Regions from separate parts of the Paenibacillus vandeheii genome, predicted to be linked through region 3. Evidence: predicted binding sites of a transcription regulator. Region 3 holds the regulator's gene; each other region holds the start of a gene.

The links. Region 3 encodes Rex, which represses fermentation and respiration genes when NADH is low (regulators of the CRP and FNR family bind a similar motif). Its sites were predicted from a motif close to TTGTGAAATATTTCACAA; they were not measured.
Region 1: the regulator Rex is predicted to act here: its motif matches at 3,281-3,298, upstream of pflB (formate C-acetyltransferase).
Region 2: the regulator Rex is predicted to act here: its motif matches at 2,373-2,390, upstream of P5G61_RS08380 (cytochrome ubiquinol oxidase subunit I).

What each region holds. Positions count from the first base shown of each region.
Region 1 covers NZ_JAROCD010000005.1:33,476-39,344, forward strand. Annotated here, with positions in the region: gene adhE (bifunctional acetaldehyde-CoA/alcohol dehydrogenase) at 30-2,642, shown strand; gene pflB (formate C-acetyltransferase) at 3,380-5,638, shown strand; gene pflA (pyruvate formate-lyase-activating protein) at 5,722-5,869, shown strand, end outside.
Region 2 covers NZ_JAROCD010000004.1:71,736-77,604, forward strand. Annotated here, with positions in the region: gene cydB (cytochrome d ubiquinol oxidase subunit II) at 1-851, opposite strand, end outside; gene P5G61_RS08380 (cytochrome ubiquinol oxidase subunit I) at 835-2,250, opposite strand; gene P5G61_RS08385 (hypothetical protein) at 2,678-3,973, shown strand; gene P5G61_RS08390 (glycosyltransferase) at 3,973-4,965, shown strand; gene P5G61_RS08395 (glycosyltransferase family 4 protein) at 4,967-5,869, shown strand, end outside.
Region 3 covers NZ_JAROCD010000005.1:223,527-229,395, forward strand. Annotated here, with positions in the region: gene dinG (ATP-dependent DNA helicase DinG) at 1-1,058, shown strand, start outside; gene P5G61_RS11465 (redox-sensing transcriptional repressor Rex) at 1,296-1,949, shown strand; gene P5G61_RS11470 (amidohydrolase) at 1,936-3,240, shown strand; gene P5G61_RS11475 (cell wall elongation regulator TseB-like domain-containing protein) at 3,282-3,812, shown strand; gene P5G61_RS11480 (hypothetical protein) at 4,116-4,643, shown strand; gene P5G61_RS11485 (AAA family ATPase) at 4,636-5,869, shown strand, end outside.

The DNA of each region.
Region 1 (5,869 bases), 190 kb from region 3:
CAATACGAACCTTTAGGAGGATGAGGGAGATGGCTGTAAAGAACGAAGTCGCCCCAGTAAAAGAACCGACAGCAGGTCAGTATATTCAAACGTTAATTGACAAAGCGAATAAAGCACACGCAGCATTCATGTCCATGGATCAGAAACAGATTGACCGCATCGTGCAAGCGATGGCGCTGGCAGGTCTAGACAAACATATGATGCTCGCCAAAATGGCCGTGGAAGAAACAGGCCGGGGTGTGTATGAGGATAAAATCACCAAAAATATATTTGCAACAGAATATGTGTATCATAGCATCAAATATGACAAAACAGTAGGGGTTATTGAAGATAATGAGTACGAAAGCTTCCAGAAAATTGCGGAGCCTGTCGGCATCATCATGGGGATCACCCCGGTAACGAACCCGACATCCACTACGATGTTCAAAGCACTGATCTCCATCAAAACGCGTAACCCGATCATCTTCGGTTTCCATCCATCTGCACAGAACTGTAGCCGGGAAGCTGCCAAAATTTTGCTTGAAGCTGCAGTGAAAAATGGCGCTCCAGCAGACTGTATCCAATGGATTGACGATCCTTCCATGGATCGCACAAACGCGCTGATGAATCATAACGATGTGGCGCTCATTCTGGCAACAGGTGGATCAGGCATGGTGCGGGCCGCATACAGCTGTGGTAAACCGGCACTGGGTGTAGGGCCAGGGAATGTACCTTGCTTTATTGAAAAAAGTGCAGATATCAACCAAGCGGTAACGGATTTGATTTTATCCAAATCGTTTGATAACGGCATGATCTGTGCTTCCGAGCAAGCAGTCATCATCGAGGAACCGATCTTTGATCAGGTGAAAAAGAAAATGATCGCCAACGGCTGTTACTTTGTTAACAAGGATGAGGCAGCCAAACTGACCGCAGGTGCGATTAACGTGGAGAAATGTGCAGTGAACCCGGCGATTGTAGGTCAATCTGCAGTCAGCATTGCGAAAATGTGCGGTATCGAGGTTCCTGCGGGCACCAAAATTCTCGTAGCCGAGATTGAAGGTGTAGGCACGAAATTCCCATTGTCGGCTGAAAAACTAAGCCCTGTGCTGGCTTGTTACAAAGTGAAAACGGCAGCTGAAGGGATTGAGCGTGCAGCAGAAGTGGTTGCTTTTGGCGGCATGGGTCACTCCTCGGTTATTCATTCGACGAACGAAGAAGTGATTGGCAAATTCGCAGACCGCCTGCAAACTGGACGGATTATCGTGAATTCACCATCCACACACGGTGCCATCGGTGATATCTACAATACCAACATGCCTTCACTGACACTGGGCTGCGGATCGTACGGACGTAACTCGACTTCTTCCAACGTAACCGCTGTGAACTTAATCAACGTGAAAAGGGTGGCTCGCCGTACCGTGAATATGCAGTGGTTCAAAGTGCCGAACAAAGTCTATTTCGAAAAAGGTGCAACACAGTATCTTGCCAAAATGCCGGACATCACACGCGTAGCTATTATTACGGATGCCATGATGGTCAAACTCGGTTATGTGGAAAAAGTAGAGCACTATCTGCGTCAACGTCAAATGCCGGTAGCCATTGAAGTGTTCTCTGATGTAGAACCCGATCCATCGACAACAACGGTAGACCGCGGTACGGAAATGATGCGCCGCTTCCAGCCAGACTGCATTATCGCACTCGGCGGGGGATCACCGATGGATGCTGCCAAAGCGATGTGGTTGTTCTATGAATATCCGGACACGGACTTCAACGATTTGAAACAAAAATTCATGGATATCCGCAAACGGATCTACAAATATCCACGTCTCGGCGTGAAAGCGAAATTTGTAGCCATCCCGACAACTTCGGGCACAGGTTCGGAAGTAACATCGTTCGCGGTCATCACAGACAAAAACCAAGGGAACACCAAATATCCGCTGGCAGACTACGAGTTAACACCAGACGTAGCCATCGTAGACCCGGAATTCGTATACTCTCTGCCTAGAACCGCTGTTGCGGATACAGGTATGGACGTATTGACTCACGCCATTGAAGCCTATGTATCCGTCATGGCGAATGATTACACGGATGGTCTCGCGATCAAAGCGATTCAACTGGTATTCCAATATCTTGAGCAATCGGCGCTCCAAGGTGACAAATTGGCTCGTGAGAAAATGCATAATGCTTCGACGATTGCCGGTATGGCTTTTGCCAACGCATTCCTGGGCATCAACCACAGCTTGGCACATAAATGGGGCGGTCAGTACCATACCGCACATGGACGTACCAATGCGATCCTGATGCCGCACGTTATTCGCTACAATGCGAAAAAACCGACGAAGTTTGCATCGTTCCCGAAATATTCGCACTTTGTTGCAGATGAGCGCTATGCCGAGATTGCCCGCATTCTGGGATTGCCTGCACGTACGACAGAAGAAGGGGTTACCAGTCTCATCAATGCCATTCGCAAACTGAACAAAACATTGGGTATTGAAGAATCGTTCCAAGAAATCGGATTTGACGCAAAAGACTTTGAAGCACATGTCGACTATCTGGCAGACCGCGCATTCGAGGACCAATGTACAACCGCCAACCCAAAAATGCCGCTCGTAACTGAACTGGCAGATGTATACCGCAATGCTTTCTACGGCAAGTTTGAATAATTTGAATAACAACTTAAAGCAACAGCAAGGTTGAGGCAGAAATAGTCAGGGTTCCCCGTAAGGGGAGCCCCGATTGCCGTCTTTTTTTAAAGGTTATACGTAATCCGTGATGTGGCTGTTTGAACCAGACATTCACACGATAACGTAGAGGGCAGAAAAAACGGAAGAAGCGAAGGGCATGCTTTTCCAAGCATGATTTTAACCTATATTGCTATATAGAATGAACCATACATGTACACAAGAACGGAGGGGATAGAAATAACCTGAAGAAGCGATAGCGTTCGCCTTTATCCCCGGATTTTTCCCTTTTCAAAGGGAATCAAAAAAATCTGGGGGTAACAGCGATCGGAAGGTTGTTCTATCCTTGGAGTGGCCGGTGTACATATCCTTTCGTTCAATTTATATAGTTCCAATTGAAATCGGGCTTAACAGCGATCGGAGGTTGTTCTGCCCGCGCAGTGGCTAAGTGTGAATATTATAGGGTTCAAAGAGACACAGCGCAGGTGAAGTGAGGATGGTCACAAACTTTGTGATATAAATCACAGATGTTGAAAGAGCGAAGACGTATACTGAAAATGTAAGAAAAACATTCATCCGCGGTTCCGGTTCCCAAGTAGAGAGAACATGTTCCGGCTTACATGTGAAATTTATCACATTAATCGCGGCTCTGGGCACAGATGAGACGAGTGAAGCATCCTGTCATGTGTCCGGAAATCCAAATTTGTGGAGGGATTACTATGTCGGTGATCGAAAAAGATGTCAAACAACAAACAGGCTGGAGAAACTTTACCAAAGGAACATGGACGAAATCCGTAGATGTGAATGATTTTCTGGCACGCAACTTATCACCTTACTATGGCGACGAAGCGTTTCTTGTAGGTGCAACTCAGAATACGAAAGAGTTATGGGATATCGTATCCGATCTGACCAAGAAAGAACGCGATAACGGCGGTGTACTCGATGTTGACGTAAACACGCCAGCAACCATTGTTTCACACCAACCAGGGTATCTGGATCAATCCAAAGAGCAGATTGTTGGGGTTCAAACGGATGCTCCATTCAAACGTTCCATTCAGCCATTCGGCGGAATCCGCATGATGATTGATGCTTGTGAAGCATATGGCTTCGAAATGCCTCAAGGTGTCATTGATATATTTACGAACATCCGTAAAACACATAACCAGGGCGTATTCGATGCTTACACATCCGACATGCGTGCAGCACGTAAAGCAGGCATTATTACCGGTCTGCCAGATGCTTACGGCCGTGGCCGCATCATCGGTGACTATCGTCGGGTAGCTCTCTATGGCGTAGATTTCCTGATTCGGAATAAAAAAGGCGAACTGAATGCACTTGAAGTCGATGTGATTGATGAAGATGTCATTCGCCTGCGTGAAGAACTGTCTGAACAGATCCGTGCATTGCAGGAATTGAAACAACTGGGTGAAATGCACGGTTTCGATATTTCCTTGCCAGCAACAACCGCCAAAGAAGCGTTCCAATGGCTCTACTTCGGTTACCTGGCTGCGATCAAAGAGCAAAACGGTGCGGCGATGTCCCTTGGACGTGTTTCTTCGTTCCTTGATATTTACATCGAACGTGATTTGCAAGAAGGCTTGCTAACTGAGGAACAAGCTCAGGAACTGGTGGACCATTTTGTAATGAAACTGCGGATTGTTAAGTTCCTGCGTACGCCGGATTATAACGAATTGTTCAGTGGAGACCCAACATGGGTAACCGAATCCATCGGCGGTATGTCCGTAAATGGAGAAACCCGTGTTACGAAAAACAGCTTCCGTTTCCTGCACACCTTGAACAACCTCGGTCCTGCACCTGAGCCGAACTTGACTGTACTTTGGTCCACCAAGCTTCCGGAAGCGTTCAAACAATACTGTACGAAAGTATCCATCGAAACGAGCTCCATCCAGTACGAAAATGATGATCTGATGCGTCCGATCTACGGAGACGATTACGGTATTGCTTGCTGCGTATCTGCGATGAAGATCGGGAAACAAATGCAGTTCTTTGGCGCTCGTGCCAACCTGGCAAAAGCATTGCTGTATGCAATCAACGGCGGTCGTGACGAGAAATCGGGTGCACAAGTCGGCCCTGAATATCCAGCAATTACGAGCGAAGTACTGGATTACAATGAAGTGATGAAACGTTTCAAACCGATGATGGAATGGCTTGCCAAACTGTATATGAACTCACTCAACGTCATTCACTACATGCATGACAAATACAGCTACGAGCGTATCGAAATGGCCCTGCATGATCGTGACATCGTTCGTACGATGGCTTGTGGTATTGCTGGTCTCTCGGTTGCAGCAGATTCTCTGAGTGCAATCAAGTATGCTAAAGTCAAACCGATCCGCAACGAACAAGGCATCGCAATTGATTTTGAAATTGAAGGTGAATTCCCTTGTTACGGTAACAATGAAGACAGTGTGGACAGTATCGCGGTTGAGCTGGTGGAAAGCTTCATGGGTATGATTCGCAAACACAAAGCATATCGTAATGCGATTCCCACTCAATCCGTACTGACGATCACATCGAACGTGGTGTATGGCAAGAAAACAGGTACAACACCAGATGGCCGTAAAGCAGGCGAACCATTTGCACCAGGAGCGAACCCAATGCATGGTCGTGACAAAAAAGGTGCGCTGGCATCTCTGGGTTCTGTAGCCAAATTGCCATATGAACACAGTCTTGATGGTATTTCCAATACCTTCTCCATCGTGCCAAAAGCACTAGGTAAAGAGGAGAATACACGTAAATCCAATTTGACTGCGATGCTGGATGGTTACTTTGGTCAAGGAGCACACCATCTGAACGTGAACGTATTTGATCGTCAGCAGCTGATTGACGCGATGGATCACCCGGAAAACTATCCACAGCTGACTGTACGGGTTTCCGGTTACGCGGTTAACTTTATTAAACTGACACGTGAGCAACAACTTGATGTCATTAACCGGACCTTCCACGGTTCGATGTAATTTGGGCTTAACTTAACGGTTCAAAGCAGTAGAATCTCCATAATAACGCACAGCGGATGCGGATACAGAAAGGAAGAGGCAGCATGGTTAACGGACATATTCATTCACTCGAAACTTTCGGGACGGTTGACGGCCCAGGCATCCGCTTCGTGCTTTTTATGCAAGGATGTCTGCTCAAATGCCAGTATTGTCATAATCCGGACACTTGGGCACTGGATGGTGGCAGGGAAA
Region 2 (5,869 bases), on a different contig from region 3:
CCCATTGAACTCACCATGACCCTTGGGAACAGACCGATGAATACGGAAGCAAACGCGATTGCAATCACGGCTCCCGTCATGCCGAAGGCCCAGGCTTCACGTTTCTGACGCACGAAGTAAGCGGCCAAACCCAATGCAGCAGCACCCAGGACAACCATAATCCAGAGTGCCCAGCCGCGCACAGCGAACACATTGGTCATGAAGTATGTCATCACAGCGTAGACCGCGAGGATCGCGGCCAGCGGCAGCATCAGTTTTTTAGCTGTATTCAGGGCACGTTCTCTGAGATCTCCAACGGTTCGTAATGAAGCAAACAGCAGACCATGGACTAGACACAACAACGTCACGCTCAACCCACCTACCACCGTATATGGATTGACGATGTCCAGGAAGCCGGGGCGAAGCTGCATCTGCGCATCAATAGGTAGGCCTTTCATCAAGGTAGCGAAAACAACCCCGAACAAGAACGGCAGCAACGCACTGGAGACCACGATGATGATGTCCCAAGTTTTGCGCCAGCGTTCATGTCTCATCTTGCTGCGGAATTCAAAGGCAACTCCGCGGCCGATCAAGGCCAGCAGCACCACCACCAGCGGCAGATAAAAACCGCTGAACAGCGTGGCATACCAGTGCGGGAAAGCTGCAAACATTGCACCCCCCGCCGTAATCAGCCAAACCTCATTGCCATCCCAGAACGGACCGATCGAGTTGATCAGCGTACGACGTTCACGATCCGTTTTGCCGATGATTGCCGTGGACATGCCCACACCAAAATCAAAACCTTCCAGAAAGAAAAAACCAACAAACAAGACGGCAATCAGTAAAAACCACAACTCACTTAGTGACAACAGAATAACCCCCATCCACGCCGAACGGATCGGCCGATTCATCATGCTCCTCCGGCTTTTCGACTGCATATGGCCCGGCCTTGATTTCACGAACGAACAGATAAACCATCACAATGCCGAGAACCGTATACGCTGCTGTAAACGCAATGGTGGAGAACAATATCTGTCCTGCGCTTACGTTCGGGGATACCCCGGCTGCAGTCGTCATGTAGCCAAATACCGTCCACGGCTGCCTTCCTACCTCAGTCATAATCCAGCCCGATGTATTGGCGATAAATGGCAGGGAGATGGCGAACACCATCAGACGCATAAACCACTTGCCTGCTCCCTCCAACTTGCGGCGCATCGCCAGGAATGTACCGTATATAGCCAGCAAAATCATCAATCCGCCCGCAGCAATCATGACGCGGAAGCTCCAGAATGTCGTCCGGACTGGTGGAATATAGTCGCCTGGTCCATACGTTTGCTCGTACTCCGCTTGCAGTTCTTTCATGCCTTTGACACTGCCGGAGAACTTGCTATAGGACAGATAACTGAGCAATCCAGGGATCTTGATCTCGCCGGAATTCTCCTGTTTGTTCGGATCGATAAAGGCCACCACCGTCCATGGGGCAGGGTCTTCCGTCGTCGTCCATGTTCCTTCACTGGCGGCCATTTTCATCGGCTGCGTCTCCACCAGATATTGCGCCTGGAAGTGACCCGAGAAAGCAACCCCCAACGAGGAAACCAGACCAATAATGATGGCAATGTTAAATGATTTGCGGAAAATCTCCACATCCTGCTTTTTCATCAACTTGTAAGCACTAATCCCCGTTACCACAAATGCTCCTGTCATCAAGGCGCCAAAAATCGTGTGCGGGAACTCCACCAGCAGTTGACCATTCGTAATCAGTGCAAAGAAGTCATTCATCTCGGCGCGGCCATTATTAATCTCGAAGCCAACCGGATGCTGCATGAATGAATTGGCTGCCAGAATCCAGAGCGCAGACAGGAATGTTCCAACAAATACCAGCCAGATGCAGGCCAAGTGCACTTTTTTGGACAAACGATCCCATCCGAAAATCCAGAGTCCAATAAAGGTAGACTCCATAAAAAACGCCAATAAGGCTTCCACAGCCAGTGGCGCACCAAATACATCCCCAACAAAGCGGGAGTACTCCGACCAGTTCATGCCGAACTGGAATTCTTGCAGAATGCCTGTGACCACACCGACAGCAAAGTTAATCAGGAACAATTTACCCCAGAATTTGGCCATCGTTTTGTAAACTTCCTTACCCTTCACTACGTACAACGTCTCCATAATCGCTACCAGCAGCACAAGACCGATGGACAGCGGCACAAAAAAGAAATGGAAAATCGTTGTGAGCGCATATTGGATACGCGATAACATGATCGGATCCATACCGTTACCCCTTCTTTCTGTTCCTTCGCAGTTTTCGTATTTGGCATTGAAGCCCCTTCTTCAGTTTCTGTCAGCCAAACACGTATTGATGAACGTATTGTGCCAGATAGACTATTTTATACATGTGACAATTATCACAAACCCTGCCATGACAGCAAAAAAAAGTGACGATGGTCACACAATAGAAAAAATTAAGCCTAATCTTTGGGCTTGCCAGCTTCCTCTATTCGCGGAAGATGCTCATGTTTGGGACGCAACGCCCATATGTTAGTGTCAGGCATAAAATACACTGTGCAAAAAAGGCATTACATATTGAACCATTGGTTTCATTGATATCATTCAAAGCAACGACGATCCAAAAATCTCCGATGACGTTGCTTCAATTCTTGAACGGACAAAATTGCAATTCAAGTGAGGTGATTTATTAATGGAAGAGTTGTCTCCAATCCCGGACGCGGAGCCGTATCACGGGGTAGATGCAGAATCAAGTACGGCTCTGCCTGCCTTTCGCTATGTTCTTTTCCCCCGAAAGGGCGGGTGGTCTGCTTTTCCCTATCCAGACATCGCTGCTCTGATGGTCGCGGAAGGGCCTGTCTACTATGTCAGCAGCCTGGAGCGCTCCGAGGAAATGCCTGCGAATATCACTGTCATCACACTTCCCGAAGCTGAACAATTGTTGCAGGAGCCCCGAACGGTTGCAGTGGTTGCTCATCCCTACTGGCTGACCGCCTCAGCCTCGCTCAATCCGGAGCTTTGTATTGTGCTTCTTCCCGAGCCGGTTGGTGAAGAAGCGGAGTCCCCCTTGTGGGAAAGCTGCATTTCAAGACTGGTCGGAATCGCCGATCTGGTGGGCACCACTTCAGAAACACGCTATATGAAGCTGGTATTCCAGGGTGTACGTGCCATCTGGCTAAATGGAGAAGATACCTCTCCTGCTGGTGTCATGCAAAAGGATGATCTCGAAGTGCTTCTCCGGGACTATGAACTGCTATTCCTGCATGCGCTGCGACAGACCCTCTCGGGTGTTCAGGATACGGTTACCCGGCTGCAATGCAGTGTGCGCGCCGACTTCTATCGTCAGCTTCGATCCAAAGCAGGAGCGCATGAGACGATTTCCTTTTTGATGGCCGCCTATGAATATGTGCTCGAAGATTCCAGAGCGGCCGCTTCGCTCAAGGAGGCCTTCTCCCACGCAGTATTAAACGGCCGCAATGATTGTGTGAGCTCCCACTATCGATTCCTATCCGCTATTCATGCGAGGACCGGGGAAATCGAGAATGCGTTGCAGGTGTATGGAATCAGCGCTGGCAACGAGCAGGAACGGCACCATTATGAACAGCTCTGCCGCTGGCTGGAGGCCGGGGAGGACCAGCTCGTTCAGGCTGAACTGCTGCGTCTGAATGATGATTACGGAAACGCATTGCACATTTTGGATGAACTCGGCGGCGAAACGGCACGACATTGGAAATTTCGTATCTATCAGGAGACTGGGCGTGTGGAAGATGCATTGGATTTGGTGCACGCAGTGGATATTCAGGATAACGCCAGCCGACAGGACTATCGGCAGTTATCGGGTCTAGCACTGGCTCTGCGCGGAGAACGGCACGGAGCGGTGAGACAATTTTTGGAGATGGCGCTGGAGGATGAAGATGCTCTTGCCCGGATCGTCGAGATGGAGCTGCTGGATCATGCCGTCCAGCAATTGCTGGGGGAGGTGCCATAATGATGCTGGACCCGAAGAAACGAAGACAACATGTAAATGGACCGATGGTGCATAGGGATATACGATCCGAGACATCTCATACTCTAACGGAAGCGCCGCAATCACCGCACGCTGAGCCACTGGAAACTGGCGATAACCATCTGGAAAATGCGCTGAGTCCGTTGGATATCCGAAGTGAAACCCATCAAAGATATAGCACAGAGCACCCAGGAAATCAGGATGCTGTAAAGCACAAGGATACAGGCCTATTCAGAGAGCCGTTTTCCGTTCGTCGGGTTCGTAAAAGTCAGGACAATAAACTGACCGCCATGCTACAGGTGCGTAACGAGCGCGGACGATATCTGGAGGAAGTGCTGGACGATCTGAGTGAATTCGTGGATGAAATTGTCATTGTGGATGATGCCAGCACAGATGGAACACCAGATATATGCAGAGCCTACCCAAAGGTCGTTCGTCTGGAAGTGTTGGAAAAGCCGTTATTTGCGGAGGAGTGGCGATTACGTAACGCTCTGTGGCAGGCAGCGGCAGGAACCTCGCCGGACTGGTTGCTCTCGGTCGATGCCGATGAGCTGTACAGTGCGGAAGCCAAGAAAGCGATACGCGCTCTGATTAACCAGGATCATTCGGACTGGATTGCTTTCCGTTTCTACGATATGTGGGGCGGCCGAACCCACTATCGGGAAGATGACCTTTGGGGGCTTCACCGCCGGCATACCGCTTCCTTGGTTCGTTATATGCCGGGTTATCCCTACTTTTATCCGCAGCAAAATCATCATGTGCCTCGCCTTCCCTTGCCCTGCACCGTATTGCCCGGAATCAGCACGGAGTTGAAAGTCCAGCATCTTGGCTGGGCAGGAAGTCTGGAGGATCGGGTTCGGAAATACTTGCGTTATAAACGAATTGATCCACACGGCGAGTGGGGCAGCCTGGAACACTATGAATCGATTCTTGATCCGGAGCCCCGACTGATTCCGTGGAAGGAGGAGCAGTGAGATGGGCGTGGTCAGCATATTGACACACAGCTTCACCGATGGCTATAACCGTGAATTCAGCCGGGTGTTCGGGGGCGGGCTGGAGCGATACGTCCTTGATTTGTGCAGCGTAATCCGCGGATTGGGACACATTCCCGAGGTGCACCAGTTGTCCTATTTTGAAGCATTTCAGACTCGCACGGAACAGATTGATGTATATGGATATGCCTACGATATGAATGATGTGCCTGAAGCTTTTGCCCGAATGGCGGCAGCAGCACGGGGACCTGTAATCTATGCAAGCTGCCTGTGGCAGCCCATTGCTTATAAGCCGGGCAGTCTCGGTATCTGCCACGGGATTAACTGGGATCGTCCTGCGTTGCCGCTCGAAACCAAGCAGCAAGTTGCTGAACATATCCAGCTGGCACTGGATGGACTTGTACGCATTGTGTCGGTAGATTCGCATTTTCAGACCTTTTGCCGTGCTGCTTGTACGTTTACCGATCCTGGTCAGGTTGTACTCATTCCCAATGCAGTGGATACCTCCTACTTCACGCCTGCTCCGCCAAGGCGTACGTTCGAGCATGAACAGGAAGACGAATGGCTGGCTGCATGGAAGAAAGATCTTGCGAGCCATGAAGACCATGCTGGAATCATCATCTCCGGGTTGAAGGCTGCATCACTCGTCAGGAAAAGAAACGATGGAGACGGGGTGTTACGGACGGATCGATCCGAGGTGACCGTAATCGCTGAGGAACTGGACTCGGGGGATATCAGAGAGAATGTGACTGGTCGGCAGCCAAATGAGCTGACGGATGAATATTTGAAGAAGCAGATCGAAGATACAACCGCTGCGGGCTATGCGAACCCTCCGCGTCCCTTGCGCATCCTGTATCCGCGCCGCATCAGCATGGAACGGGGCATT
Region 3 (5,869 bases):
AGCTGCTGCTTGAAGTGAAAGAAGATCAGGATGATTATCAGTCCGATAGTCTGATTACGGATATCTCAGGACTGCTCAAGGACTTGGCAACGATCAAGGATAATCTGCGTTTCTTCATGCGAATGGATGATGCCAATACCGTGTACTGGATGGAGGCTAGCGGCCAGTTCCGCAGTAAATCACTGCAGCTCTATGCCGTTCCTGTCGATGTCAGTGCGCAATTGAAGGATATGTTCTTTGATAAAAAGAAAAGCGTTGTGCTTACATCGGCTACGCTCTCCGTTGACAAGTCATTTCAATTCATGATCGAACAGCTTGGCTTGCAGGAAGCTGCCGAGAATAACCGCTTGTTGACATCCATGCTGCCGTCACCATTCAACTATCGCGAACAGGCCCTGCTCGTCATTCCGCGTGATTTCCCAAGTGTGAAGGGCAGTGTAGGTGATGCCCACTTTGTGGATATGCTCGTGCATTCGCTCGCGGAAACGGCTATCGCGACTCGTGGACGCATGATGGTGTTGTTCACCTCCTACCGCATGCTGCGCCAGGTCTATGACCCGCTTAAGGAGGCCTTGTCAGGTAATGATATCTCTTTGCTCGGGCAAGGGGTGGACAGCGGCAGCCGTTCCAAGCTTACACGCCGCTTCCAAGATGCGAAAGCAACTGTACTTCTTGGCACAAGCAGCTTCTGGGAAGGAGTGGACATTCCTGGAGAGGCTCTGACCTGTCTTGCGATTGTCAGACTGCCGTTCCAGCCACCAAATCACCCATTAGTTGAAGCGAAGAGTGAGCTTTTGCAGCAACAGAAGAAAAATCCGTTTATGAAGCTGTCCGTGCCGCAAGCCGTTATCCGCTTCAAACAGGGATTCGGCAGACTGGTTCGTACGGGCAAAGACAGAGGTATTGTGATTGTATACGATACACGTGTCATTGAAGCATATTATGGCAAGTACTTTTTATATTCATTACCAGGTCCCAAAATGGAACACATGCTCACAGAGCAGATGGTTCCTCGCATTTCGGAATGGCTTGAGAGACCAACCGATGAACAGCAATAACAGCTATGCTCTGTAGCTTATATGATTGCATGAAGCCACTAATTGGCGGTAAAATTGAGCAATATCATTCATTCGTTTCATGAATAGTGAGTAAAGCGATTAAAGAAGTAATTTAAGCAATTATCCATTATATAACAAAGAGCATCCTGTTTAATTCAGTCATCTTTTTGCATCGTTTTAGACAGGGTGCTCATCTTTTCATCTATCTATCGTGGCCTTGGTAAGGGGGAGCAATGAATGAAATCAGATAAAATTTCGGAAGCCGTGGTGCGAAGATTGCCTGTTTACTTGCGTTATTTGAATGAACTGCATCAGCGCGAAGTCAATACGGTTTCTTCACAAGAACTTGGATTGAGACTGGATTTGAATCCGGCTCAGATTCGTAAAGACCTGGCTTACTTCGGTGACTTTGGTCGTAAAGGGATCGGATATGACGTTTCATATCTCATCGAGAAGATCCGCCATATTCTGAAAATAGACCAGCAGATCAATGTAGCTCTTGTCGGAGCAGGTAATTTAGGACACGCCTTATCCAATTACAATGCCTACCTCAAAGACAACATGAAAATTGTCGCTGTATTTGATGCCTACGGTCCGAAGATTGGAAGTCAAATCAACAGTCTGACGGTGCAACCGATGAATGAATTAACGGATTCGGTCAAAAAAGATAACATTCGTATAGGGATTATCACGGTTCCGGATACGGAAGCCCAAAATGTTGCCGATCAGTTGATTGAGTCAGGAATTGAAGCGATTCTGAATTTTGCGCCAACGATCCTGAAGACCCCGCCGCATATTCGCATTCATCATGCCGATTTTACGACGGATCTGCTTAGCCTTGCTTATTATTTGGAGAACGGAAAGGACGACGAGGAAGATGACGACAAATAGATGGGTAATTCACAACGGCAAATTTGCCGTCAGTGAGGGCACGAATTGGAAAGTGGTTCAAGGTTATATGGTTGTCGAGAATGACAAGATTGTGCATATTGGTGAGACTTTGCCGGAAGGAGACGAAAGTCTGACAAAGGTGGACGGAAAAGGACTGCTCTTCTTGCCGGGTCTGATCAATACGCATGGTCACGCAGCCATGTCGCTTCTGAGAGGTCATGGAGATGATTTGGCATTACAAGTATGGTTGCAGGAGAAAATGTGGCCAATGGAAGCCAAAATGACGTCTGAAGACGTATATTGGGGCACATCACTTTCCGTACTTGAAATGTTGAAAGGTGGAACAACAGCATTCCTGGATATGTATGATCATATGGATCAGGTTGCAAAAGTGGTGGAACAATCCGGCGTTCGTGCTGCTCTGGCACGTGGGGTAATCGGACTTTGCTCAGCGGAAGAACAACAGCGCAAGCTGGAAGAATCCGCAGCATTTGCCCGTCAATGGAATGGACAAGCAGACGGAAGAATTACAACCGTAATTTCTCCACATGCTCCCTACACTTGCCCTCCGGATTACATAGAGAAGCTGGTACAGGTTGCTCATGACCTGAATCTGCCTTTGCATACGCATATGTCTGAAACGCTTCGTGAAGTGGAACAGAACGTGGCTGACTACGGTCTGCGTCCGGTTGCACATCTGGAGAAGCTAGGATTTTTCTCCCGTCCATCTCTGGTTGCACATGCGGTACATCTGAATGATGAGGAGATCGAAATTCTTGCACGACATGATGTAGCAGTTTCCCACAATCCAGGCAGTAACCTGAAATTGGCTTCGGGTGTTGCACGAGTACCTGATCTGCTGAAAGCAGGGGTGACCGTGTCCCTCGGAACAGATGGACCAGCAAGTAACAATAACCTCGATATGTTTGAAGAGATGAGACTTGCTGCTTTGATTCACAAAGGTGTGTCCGGTGACCCTACCGCAGTGCCAGCAGGGGAAGCACTTCTGCTTGGAACTTCGTATGGTGCCAAATCCATATTCCTGAACAATACAGGAGCACTGCAAACAGGCATGAAGGCTGACTTCATCGCCTTGAATATTGAACAAGCCCATTTCTATCCGCATACGGATCTGATTTCCCATACCATATACTCTGCATCAGCCAAAGATGTAGAGCATGTGTGGGTGGATGGTAAACAAGTGGTTAAACATGGCGAATGTCTTACGATGGATGAAGAGCGTATTTTGCGTGAGTCTCAACTGGCATTTGACGGTCTGCTTGCCCGTTAATTCCAAGGACAGCATCGTCATAGGGAAAGGAAGTTCGGCTTTTGAAGAAAAAAAAGAAGTGGATATGGATTTCGCTGCTGCTCCTGGTTCTGATTCTGTTTGGACTTCAGCGTTATTATGTCTATGTTACCCAGGATCAGCGCAAGGAAGAGGCGTTGGCCATACAGGTGGCCCAGGAACAGGTCGGGATTACGTCACACGAAGACCTGCGTAAGTATGTCTGGGGGCAAAAAGACGGCGGAGACAACATATACTGGACCCTGATCGGTAAAAATAAGGATAACCAGGATGTATTGGTGTGGATCAAGTTTGATGAAAATAACAAGCCTGTGACAGGGACCAATGCGGTGCACAGTGAACTGCTGAAGAACGGCATGTCTGAAGCACAGATTCGAAATCGGTTCAGCTCTGAAGTTCCAGGCGGGGAGATCAAACGAATCATGCCAGGTGTTGTGAATGGAATCTATGTATGGCAAGTATATTATAACGATGCTACTCACAATTATTATCGCTTTTACCGCTTTAGTAACGGGGAACAGGTTGACCTAGTCTATACGATTCCGAATAGCTAGAATCAGCAGACGTACTATTTTCTAAAAAGAATACAGTAAAGAACCGGCAGACGGAAACCCGACTGGACCGGTTCTTTGACGTGTTTTCTTGATCATTTTGGATTTGAATAGTTAAAATTAATAATTTATTCATATTTTCGCCTTAGATATTGTATATACGATGTGATATACTCAAATATGTATTCAAGGATACATCAAACACAAATAAATCCTGTTAAACGCATCACAGGACTTTACGTACACATATTCATATTCTTGCCTACATGCTATAGAATGGGCCAAATTTTAGGAGGGGTAACTCACTTGAAGATAAAAGTATTGCCTATTGCTCTGACTGCCGTCATTTCAGCCGTTGTGTTGTTTGGAGGTTGGTTTGTGTATCGTCATGTGGCTGTGCAAAGCCCAATTGAAAAGATGGTTACCCAGTACGATGGAGTCAATGATGTACAATTAACTATTAACCGCAATGATGTACAGTTGAAACTCGATCTGCAGCCGGATGTTGATTTGGGCAGGTTGGTACAATATATTCACAAAGAAGGACAAACCCTGATTGGCACTCGTTCGTTGAAGCTGGATGTCGTGGATCATTCCAACGAAGCGCTGGAAAGCTGGTGGGGTAGCGCCATGTTTACCGTAGCTCAGGCTATGGAGAGCAAACAATACACCGAGATTACACCAACCTTGTCTAAAATGGCTACGAATGGGATCAAGGTAAACACAGCCATGGATGACAATAATGTATATGTCAGCCTCAGAGATGGAGATGCCAGCAAGTTTATTATTCTGCCGCGTGTGCCCGGTCAGATAGGAGTGTGGCCAAATGCCTAAATGGACGAAAGAAATTGCCATTGGATTTGTACCCGTATTAATTATCTTTCTCGCTTTTATCGGTGTAAACATGATTCCCATTCTGATCGCTGCAATGATTGTGGGAGCTTTGCTGCTCATGATGCAAATGCGTGGTGGAATTACGGTGGGTGCGGGTCAGGAACGCAAACGCAAGAAAAAAGGACCGTCCAAGCTGACTTTTGAAGAAATTGGCGGTCAGGAAAGTGCGAAGCAGGAGCTGCGGGAAGCGCTTGATTTTCTCATTCGACATGAGGAAATTCAGAAGTTTGGTATTCGTCCTTTGAAAGGGATCCTGCTCACAGGTCCTCCAGGAACAGGTAAAACCTTGATGGCCAAAGCTGCTGCTCATTATACCGACTCTGTTTTTGTAGCTGCTTCAGGCAGTGAGTTTGTTGAAATGTATGTCGGTGTGGGTGCCGGCAGAATACGGGATTTGTTTCGGGATGCGAGAACTCGTGCTGCAAAAGAAAATAAAGAAAATGCTATTATATTTATCGATGAAATTGATGTGATCGGTGGAAAACGGGAAGGTGGACAACAGCGTGAATATGATCAGACGCTGAATCAGCTGTTGACGGAAATGGATGGCATCTACTCTTCCGAAACACCGCGAATACTCGTGATCGCTGCTACAAACCGAAAAGAAATGCTGGATAGCGCGCTGACGCGTCCAGGACGTTTTGACCGTCATATTCAGGTGGACTTGCCGGATAAAAAAGGCAGAAAACACATATTGGAGCTGCATGCAGTCAATAAGCCTCTTCTGGAAGGGGTAAATCTTGAGAAGACAGCCGAAGAATCCTATGGCTTCTCTGGAGCACAGCTGGAAAGTGTGATGAACGAAGCTGCAATTTATGCGATGAGAGACGGGCTGCTCAACATTGAACAGCGTCATCTGTCCCTTGCAATTGATAAAGTAATGATGGGTGAGAAGACGGACCGCGAATCCAGCGTGGAAGAGAAAAAAAGAGTGGCTATTCATGAATTGGGACATGCCATTATGGCTGAACTGGTTCGTCCTGGCAGTGTGAGTCAGGTGGCACTCAGTCCGCGTGGACAGGCACTGGGATATGTACGTCATAACCCGCAGCAAGAACAATTTCTGTACACAAAGCGTTTCCTGGAAGAGCAGATCATGATTGCCCTCGGTGGTGCGGCAGCAGAGGAAATGTATTACGGTGGACGCAGTACAGGATCACGTAATG